DNA from 4 places in the Lentilactobacillus curieae genome. Region 4 is predicted to be linked to each of the others. Evidence: predicted binding sites of a transcription regulator. Region 4 holds the regulator's gene; each other region holds the start of a gene.
What was found. Region 4 encodes Rex, which represses fermentation and respiration genes when NADH is low (regulators of the CRP and FNR family bind a similar motif). Its sites were predicted from a motif close to TTGTGAANTANTTCACAA; they were not measured.
Positions count from the first base shown of each region.

Region 1: a site for Rex is predicted at 1,072-1,089, ahead of PL11_RS03565 (NADP-dependent (R)-specific alcohol dehydrogenase). Genes of this name have one in related genera too.
Region 2: a site for Rex is predicted at 1,491-1,508, ahead of PL11_RS01295 (zinc-dependent alcohol dehydrogenase family protein). Genes of this name have one in related genera too.
Region 3: a site for Rex is predicted at 1,337-1,354, ahead of pdhA (pyruvate dehydrogenase (acetyl-transferring) E1 component subunit alpha). Genes of this name have one in related genera too.

Region 1 covers NZ_CP018906.1:734,095-736,284, reverse strand. Annotated here, with positions in the region: gene PL11_RS03575 (ABC transporter permease) at 1-249, opposite strand, end outside; gene PL11_RS03570 (ABC transporter ATP-binding protein) at 227-967, opposite strand; gene PL11_RS03565 (NADP-dependent (R)-specific alcohol dehydrogenase) at 1,115-1,873, shown strand; gene PL11_RS03560 (cytosine permease) at 2,034-2,190, shown strand, end outside.
Region 2 covers NZ_CP018906.1:225,181-227,370, forward strand. Annotated here, with positions in the region: gene PL11_RS01290 (DUF6198 family protein) at 1-174, opposite strand, end outside; gene PL11_RS01295 (zinc-dependent alcohol dehydrogenase family protein) at 246-1,253, opposite strand; gene PL11_RS01300 (iron-containing alcohol dehydrogenase) at 1,564-2,190, opposite strand, start outside.
Region 3 covers NZ_CP018906.1:108,317-110,506, forward strand. Annotated here, with positions in the region: gene PL11_RS00610 (alpha-ketoacid dehydrogenase subunit beta) at 1-27, opposite strand, end outside; gene pdhA (pyruvate dehydrogenase (acetyl-transferring) E1 component subunit alpha) at 30-1,151, opposite strand; gene def (peptide deformylase) at 1,440-2,000, shown strand; gene PL11_RS00625 (hypothetical protein) at 2,063-2,190, opposite strand, start outside.
Region 4 covers NZ_CP018906.1:1,614,080-1,616,269, forward strand. Annotated here, with positions in the region: gene PL11_RS07815 (ABC-F family ATP-binding cassette domain-containing protein) at 1-838, opposite strand, end outside; gene PL11_RS07820 (redox-sensing transcriptional repressor Rex) at 1,012-1,644, shown strand; gene groES (co-chaperone GroES) at 1,840-2,124, shown strand; gene groL (chaperonin GroEL) at 2,177-2,190, shown strand, end outside.

The DNA.
Region 1 (2,190 bases), 880 kb from region 4:
GCGAATGTTTTCTTTAGCTGATTGCTTGTTATCGAAATGTTTAAATTCAATGTGCTTATTTTTGATTTGCTTAGTGACAGCTGCTGGAACATTGTGTACTCCAACTTTTGCTACAACGTCAGAATTTTGCTGAAACAAAAAGAACATTAACGTCAGAATAAATAGAGGGGCGACAAACATCAACGCCAAAGTTCTTTTATCACGGCGCATTTCCTTAATGATTCGCTTAGTTATTGACAGAATTCTCATTTGTAACCCTCCCCGCTGTTAAAAATACTTCTTCCAAATCTTTTGCGTGGTACGCTTGTTTCATTTCTTCAGGCGAACCAGAACTAATTATCTTACCGTTCCTAATCATAGCGAGGTTATCACACTGAGCGGCGTCTTCCATTACGTGCGTTGTGATGATAATTGTCTTTCCTTCATCGCGGTACTTATGGAGTTCGTTCCAGATTTGCCGTCTAAGCTCAGGATCAATTCCCACGGTTGGTTCATCCAAAATCAAAATTTTGGGATCTGCAATTAAGCTAATTGCTAGTGATAAGCGCCGCTTCATTCCGCCGGAAAAATTGCTGACCCGCCTATTTAAATCGGGAACTAGGTCGACGATACTGGCAACGTAGTTGATTCGGTTCTCAATATCATCTTTATTTAGTTGAAATAACTCTGCGAAGAACCGAAGATTTTCGCGAGCGGATAAACTTGAATATAAAGCGTCTTCTTGAGCCATAAACCCGATAGACTGTAATACTTCTCGATTTGGCATTTGCTGATCAAAAACGGTCGCAGTTCCAGAATCAGGATGTTCCATGCCCATAATGATTTTGATTAGTGTGGTTTTCCCGGCCCCAGAAGGACCGAGTAAACCTAGTACTTGGTTGGATTTAGCTACTAAATTAATTGATTCAAGCGTTAACTTACCGTTATAAGACTTATTAACGTTGGTTACTTTAATAAGGTCAGTCATTAGTTTGCCTCCTTAGTGAGTGGCCACTCACTTTTCAAACTAATTATATCAATTTCAAAGTGAGTGTCAACTCACCAGAGTAATTATTTCAGCTGATTGGTAAATTGTGATATCGTTTACATGAAAACAAGTAAGGGGGATTTTTTTATGGCAGATAGATTAAAAGGTAAAGTTGCAATCGTTACTGGAGGTACTTTAGGGATTGGTTACGCAGTTGCACAAAAGTTTGTTGAAGAAGGCGCTAAGGTTGTAATCACTGGTCGTCGAGAAGAGGTTGGCGAAAAGGCTGCTAAAGAAATTGGCACCCCAGACCAAATTCGGTTTATTAAGCATGATGCATCAGATGAGCAGGGTTGGACTGACCTATTTGATGAAACGGAAAAAGCGTTTGGTCAGGTTACTACATTAGTAAATAATGCTGGGATTGCACTTGCTAAGAATATTGAAGATACCACTGCAGAAGAATGGCGTAAGTTGATGTCAATTAACCTTGACGGTGTATTTTATGGTACTAAATTAGGAATTATTCGCATGAAGAATAAGAATTTAGGGGCTTCAATTATCAATATGTCATCAATTGAAGGCTTCGTTGGGGATCCTAATTTAGCTGCCTACAACGCATCAAAGGGTGGAGTTCGTTTATTGACTAAGTCAGCAGCTTTGCACTGCTCGCTGAATGATTATGATGTTCGGGTTAACACAGTTCACCCAGGTTACATTAAGACACCATTGGTAGATGATATTCCAGGTGCTGAAGAGGCTCAATCACAAAGAACTCAAACACCAATGGGACATATCGGCGAACCTAACGATATTGCATATATGTGTGTTTACCTTGCATCCGACGAATCTAAATTTGCTACTGGATCAGAATTTGTTGTTGATGGTGGATATTTAGCTCAATAAAGCTATTGCGCGAATGTCAATTTGACCGTATAATCAATCATTAGAAATTAAACCTTTAATTAGTCCCGTGAGGCTATAAGGAACGACTTAACAACAGTTATAGACTGCTGAAATCCCCTTATGCCACGGCGCATAAGGGGATTTTTAGTTAGGAGCTATTATGGAAGAAAAACGGTTTGGTCAAATTGAAGTTATTGAAAAACAACATCGGCATCAGTCGTTCTGGGACATGTTTGCCACTTGGGTTGGAGCCAATGCTAATAATGGAACTTGGTACGTTGGGGGAGTAATGGCTGCGTGTGGATTTGCGACGGCAT
Region 2 (2,190 bases), 710 kb from region 4:
AATCAAGAATGCCCAAAATAGGTTCCAGTGAAGAGCAGTACCAAGGTTAGCTTCAGCAGCTGTCCAGTATGCTGATCCTAAGAATGAAGGATGAATCTTTGCACTAGTAACCAAAGTCAAAACGTTACCAGCCGAATTAATGATCAATGAAACCACAAAGTAGAACGTTGCCATTGCTGGAGATAACGTACTCCCTTTTGGCTCATCAACATTTTGAGTGTTTTCAGTCATCTATATCACCTATCTTAATCTTGATCTCCGACTTTAACAACAGCCTTACTTACATTAGTAATCTTACCAGTTAAGAAATCTTCAACTTCTTCAAGAGTAAGAACATGGCTGATCAAATCTTCAACATTCAACTTGCCGCTTGAAAGCATTGCGAGTGAATCCTTGAATGAGTATGGGTTAATAAATGAACCTTGGATAGTTAATTGTTTTTGGAAAACTTCGTAAGTGTTCATTGAGAATTTTTGAGTTGGTTTACCAACACCAAACATCAATACTTGAGCACCCTTCTTAGTTGCTTCGATTGCTTGTTCTTGAGTTTGTGGAAGACCAACAGCTTCAATAACTACATCGTAGTCAGCCGGAATCTTGTCAGTTTCAGTGTTGAATGTGTTAGTTACGCCGAAGTTTTCTTTGTTGTTAGCAAGCTTTGCTTCGTTACGGCCAGCAAGGTCAACTTGGTGAACACCGTATGCTTGAAGAATTTGGGCAAATAATTGACCCATAAATCCATCACCGATAACAAGTGCTTTTTGGTATGGAGTTAATTTAAGTAACTTGATTCCATGAACGGCACATGAAATTGGTTCAACAGTAGCAGCTGCTTTCAATGAAACATTGTCAGGAACTTGGTATACAACTGATGCAGGAGCAGTAAATTGCTGTTCAAGACCACCGTTTCTAGTAACACCAACAGCTGAAAGGTTGTTACATAATTCAGGACGGTCAGTTAAGCAGTATTCACATTGGCCACAGTAGATGTTAGGGTCAACAGATACACGGTCGCCTGGCTTAAGGTCAGTAACTTCTGAACCAACTTCAGCCACAACCCCTGAGTTTTCGTGACCTAAAACGATTGGTGGAACAGCATCAGCTGAACCTGGTAGACCAGCATACAATGCGTGGTCAGTACCACAGATACCAGCATATGCAGTATTGATCAATACTTCGTTAGGCTTTAAATCTTGAGCCTTAATGTCTTCAATTTCTAGTTTTTCTACGCCTTCTAGAACAAGTGCTTTCATGTTAATTAATTCCTCCAAATAGTAATAAAATGTCAGTATGCGAAACATTGAGCAAACATTTGTAAAATGCCATCTCAATTCAACGTCATTATACTAACACCATTTCCCTATTTGTGCAAACGGTTGTCTTTCCCGCTTATCAAGGGTTGACGTTCTGTACCACTTATTGATATCCAACGCAATTTCTTTACTAGCAATAGATTGTGCGTCACTTACCAGTTTACATTTAGCAATTTCTTGTGATTTTTTTATAAAATAAAAAAGCTCGCTAAACAGTAATCTAACGGGCTTTTAAACAAAATCTATAAAATTATAAGTTTTCTGGCGTTGATGAGTCTTGATAAATCTTCTTAACATCGTTAACACTGAGTTTGATATATCCATCCTCAGTCAGATTACCAGTTTCAACTGCACTTTGAGCCATTGCATCAAAATTGGTTTCATCCTTGATGCCCACCTCAGGAAGTGTCATTTCAAATCCAAGTGAACTAATCCAATCGTATGTTTCTTTAATTGCTTGATTAGCTGCATCGTCAACGTTATCCGCGTCGACTCCCCAAACATTTTTTGCAAATCTTGCCATTAATTCGTGAGTTGAACTATCTTGAGCAACCACTTTTAACCAACGAGGTGTCAAAATTCCTAGTCCTACTCCGTGAGTAATATCATAGTAAGCCGATAACTCATGTTCCATTGGATGAACTGTCCAACCATTAACATCCCCTAGCCCAACAATTCCGTTAAGAGCCATGGTTGCTGTCCACATTAGGTTGGCACGAGCGTCATAGTTATCTGGATCTTTAATTGCTACCGGTGCCCACTTAATAACTGAACGCATTAGTCCTTCAATCATTCCCTTAGAAACATCATTGTTTTCTGAACGATCAAAGTATTGTTCAATTAAATGGCTCATGATATCCATTGAGCCAGCTGCAGT
Region 3 (2,190 bases), 590 kb from region 4:
TGCTTTAATATAAGTTAGTTTAGCCATGATTACTTCGACTCCTTTGCTTCGTATTTTTCAATGTCGCGTTGAACGTTTGGAGTTGGGGTTTCAAAGGTTGTCTTCAAGAAGTCGGTAACCTTTTGTTCTGGTGCGGCTTCGGCATTCTTCATAGCTTCCTTAAATTCACCCTTGTATTGTTCAACAAGTCCGTCTTCTTTAGCTTGATCCCAAAGTTTCTTATCAGTAAGAACCTTTCTTAAACGAATTAATGGGTCACGATCGAACCATGGTTTTTCTTCATCTTTAGTACGGTAACGACTAGGATCATCACCGGCTGAACTGTGGGCACCGAAACGGTAAGTTAAGGTTTCAACCAGAACTGGGCCATTTCCTGCTGCCGCGAATTCACGAGCTTCTTTAGCTACTAGGTAGGTTGCTAAAATATCCATTCCATCTACTTGTGTAGCAGGAACACCTGAAGCAACACCCTTTTGAGCTAATGTTTCAGCTGCAGTTTGCTTATGGCGAGGTACGGAAATTGCAAATCCGTTGTTTTGAACAAAGAATACAGCTGGTGCTTGGAAGGCACTCGCAAAGTTGATTCCTTCATAAAAATCACCTTGAGATGTTCCACCATCACCAGTAAATGCATAAGCAACTGTGTTCTCTTCCCCGTTCTTCTTGATACCAAGAGCTGCTCCTGCAGTTTGTACGTACTGAGCACCAATAATAATTTGAGGGAATAATGAACGTGTTCCTTCTGGATTATATTGGTTTGCTAAGTAGTGTCCCTTGGACCATAGGTATCCTTGTTCAACAGTTGCACCATGTTGGATCAATTGTGGTAAGTCACGGTATGCCGGAAATAGGTAATCTTGCTTCTGCATTGCATGGGCAATTCCCATTTCTGAAGCTTCTTCCCCGTAGGTAGGAGCATAGAAACCAAGTCGGCCTTGACGTGAAAAGTTCATGGTTTGTTCATGGAGCGTACGTTCCCAAACCATCTTTTCCATCAAAGTAACTAATTCGTCGTCGCTGAATGTATCGAATAGTTCCTGGTCAACTATCTTTCCATTCTCGTCGATAACTTGAACTGGTTTCTTGTATGGATCGCTCATTGTTGATTTGATCTTGGCAAAGTCAACAACTTGCTTACTCTTTGCTGCCATATAAATAACTTCCTTTCCTAAAAAGCTAGACTTGTGATGCACAAACGATCTTTTTACAACCACAAGTAAAATTTAGCATTGTTTCTGAAAATTTGCAAGCCCTTACAACTGCTTTAGAGCAACTTTTTCACTGCTTACCTTTTAAAAGTAGTAAACGGGTTTCACTATATTTTCATTTCTCGACTTTGTGAAAAAATTAATAAGGCTTAGTGATAACGCTCCATGGTATTTTTTGGAAATTTACGCTAAAATAAGCTGTAGAAAATTTTTACTTCGGAGGTTTTAACTTTGTTTCTTATGAAAGATATCGTCCGTGATGGAGATCCAGTATTACGGCAACAAGCTGAAAAGGTCAGCTTTCCCCTTTCGGATGAAGATCGTAAGTTAGCTCATGATTTAATGGAATATCTTGAAGTGAGTCAAGATCCTGAATTATGTGAGAAATACGGTCTCCGTGCTGGGGTTGGACTAGCTGCTCCTCAAGTTGGGGTTTCAAAAATGATGGCTTCAGTAATGGTACCTGCTGAGGATGAAAATGAAGAGCCTGTTTTCAAAGATGTAATTATTAATCCAGTTATCGTTTCAAATTCAGTTCAACGCGGAGCTCTGACTGAAGGTGAGGGTTGTCTCTCAGTGGATAAAGATATCCCTGGATACGTTCCTCGTGCAGCTAGAATTACGCTTGAATATACTGATGTTGATGGCAAGGACCACCACTTACGTTTAAAGAACTACCCCGCCATCGTGTGCCAACACGAAATTGATCACTTGCATGGAACTCTGTTCTATGATCACATTGATAAAGAAAATCCGTTCTCAAAGACTGATGACGAGGTTTTCATCTACTAATGTTTAAGCTAACTAAAAAATCTCCCGAATGGCAATTTTAAAAATTGTCTCGGGAGATTTTTTTATGTTAAACGATCTAAATCTTCTACATATTCAATTGTTGTCTGGTTAACCATAAATGCGACATCAAAATGAAGCTTATCCTCCAACTCCCAAACATCGGTTAACCGAAACACAGATTGGTCATTCT
Region 4 (2,190 bases):
CAAATTCTTGAAGTTTGGCAATTTTTGCCTGTTGTTTTTCGTACTCTTTCATTCTGGTAGCGGTCTGCATCTCTTTTTGTTTTACAAAATCGGTGTAATTTCCCTGATAATGTTTGAGAGTTTTGTGCGCCATTTCATAGACCTCATTAACAATCTGATCTAAGAAATAACGGTCATGTGAAATTATCAGTAACGAACCAGAATAGTTCTTTATGTAACCCTCAAGCCAAGTAATTGTGTCAACATCCAAGTGGTTAGTTGGTTCATCTAAGATCAATAAATCAGGCTTTTCAAGTAGGAGTTTAGCGAGGGCAAGTTGGGTTTTTTGACCACCAGATAATTCGTTGATTTTGTGATCATAGTCATCTTCGCCGAATCCGAATCCGTGAAGAACTCCCCGAATCTCAGCTTCGTACGAGTAACCATTATTTTGCTCAAAGTCTGCTCGAAGGTTGTCATACGTCTTGGAGAGCTCAGAAAAGTCGTCAGGGCTCATTGATGGGCCTTCCTCACTCATCTGTACTTCCAGGTTATGAATCTTTTGTTCTGTTTTCTTTAGGTCATCAAAAACCGATTCCATCTCATCGTAAATGTTTTTGTTCGAGTCAAGGCCGGTATCCTGGGCTAAATATCCCACCGTAAGGTTTTTCTTTTCTGAGATACTTCCTTCGTCTGCTGTCATCTCTCCCATAATTACTTTTACTAGGGTTGACTTACCAGCACCGTTTTGACCAACTAATGCGATTCGGCTTTTTTCCTGGATGTTTAAGTTGACTCCGGAAAAAATATTTTCGCCATTAAATCGCTTTGCGACGTCTTGGACCTGCAAAATAATCATGCGGCATCCACCTTTCTAAGTATTAACATTCTATCACACATCAGCATTCTGGAAAAAGCTATCAAATATTATTTGAAATTGTTTTCACAAGCACTCATCTTATGATAGAATAAACAGTGAAGAGAGATTCACAAACTTTTTAATAAGCAAATAAAATTGAGGAGGAATTACTCGTGACGGCTGAAAATATCCCAAAGGCAACAGCAAAACGATTGCCAATTTATTACCGTTATCTAAATATTCTCCATGACACTGGAAAAGAAAGAATTTCTTCAACGGAGCTTGCAGATGCCGTTCAAGTAGATTCCGCAACAATTCGTCGCGACTTTTCTTATTTTGGTGCGTTGGGGAAACGGGGCTATGGTTATGATGTTGATAATCTGCTCAACTTTTTCAAACAGATTTTAAACCAAGAACATTTAACTAACGTTGGCTTGGTCGGGGTTGGTAACTTGGGTCACGCTTTGTTAAACTTTAACTTCCACAAAGATGGGAATGTTAGAATTTCAGCAGCGTTTGACTCAAATGATAGTATCGTTAATACAATCCAAGATGGAGTTCCTGTCTATCCAGTTAGTGATTTGGCTAACCAATTAAAGGAACAACAAATCCAAGTGATTATTTTGACTGTTCCATCAGAAGTTGCTCAAGGAGTTGCTGATCAAGCAGTTGAAGGTGGGGTTAGGGGAATCCTTAACTTTACACCAATTCGAATTTCAGTTCCTGATAGAGTTCTGGTTCAAAATGTTGATTTGACAAACGAATTACAAACATTGATCTATTTTATTGAAAACTTTGGAAAGTAAGCATCATTAAGTCAGAGAGTTTCTCTCTGGCTTTTTTATTTTGGCTTTTTTGCATGTCGTCGGCGAATTTTTTGATTTTTAAACCGTTGAGGCTTGCATTTTAGGACTGATAATAATATTATTGATAACAGTGATTAGCACTTTTATCAAACGAGTGCTAATGTTGCTAAAAACATTCAGTATGGAGGGACTAACGTGTTAAAACCATTAGGAGATCGCGTTATTATTGAAACGCAAAAAGAAGAAGAAAAAACGGTTGGTGGCATTGTGTTAGCAGGTAACGCAAAGGAAAAACCACAAACTGGTAAAGTTATTGCCGTTGGATCTGGCCGTGTTTTGGACAATGGTAACACCGTTGCACCAGTAGTTAAGGCTGGCGATGAAGTTATGTTCGACAAATACGCAGGTACAGAAGTTGAAGACGGAGATAACTCCTATTTAGTTTTACATGAAAAGGATATTGTTGCTATCGTTGAATAGTGATTAGTTCCATTAATAATAATTAAAAATAATTTATGAGGTGGATTTAAGAATGGCAAAAGAAAT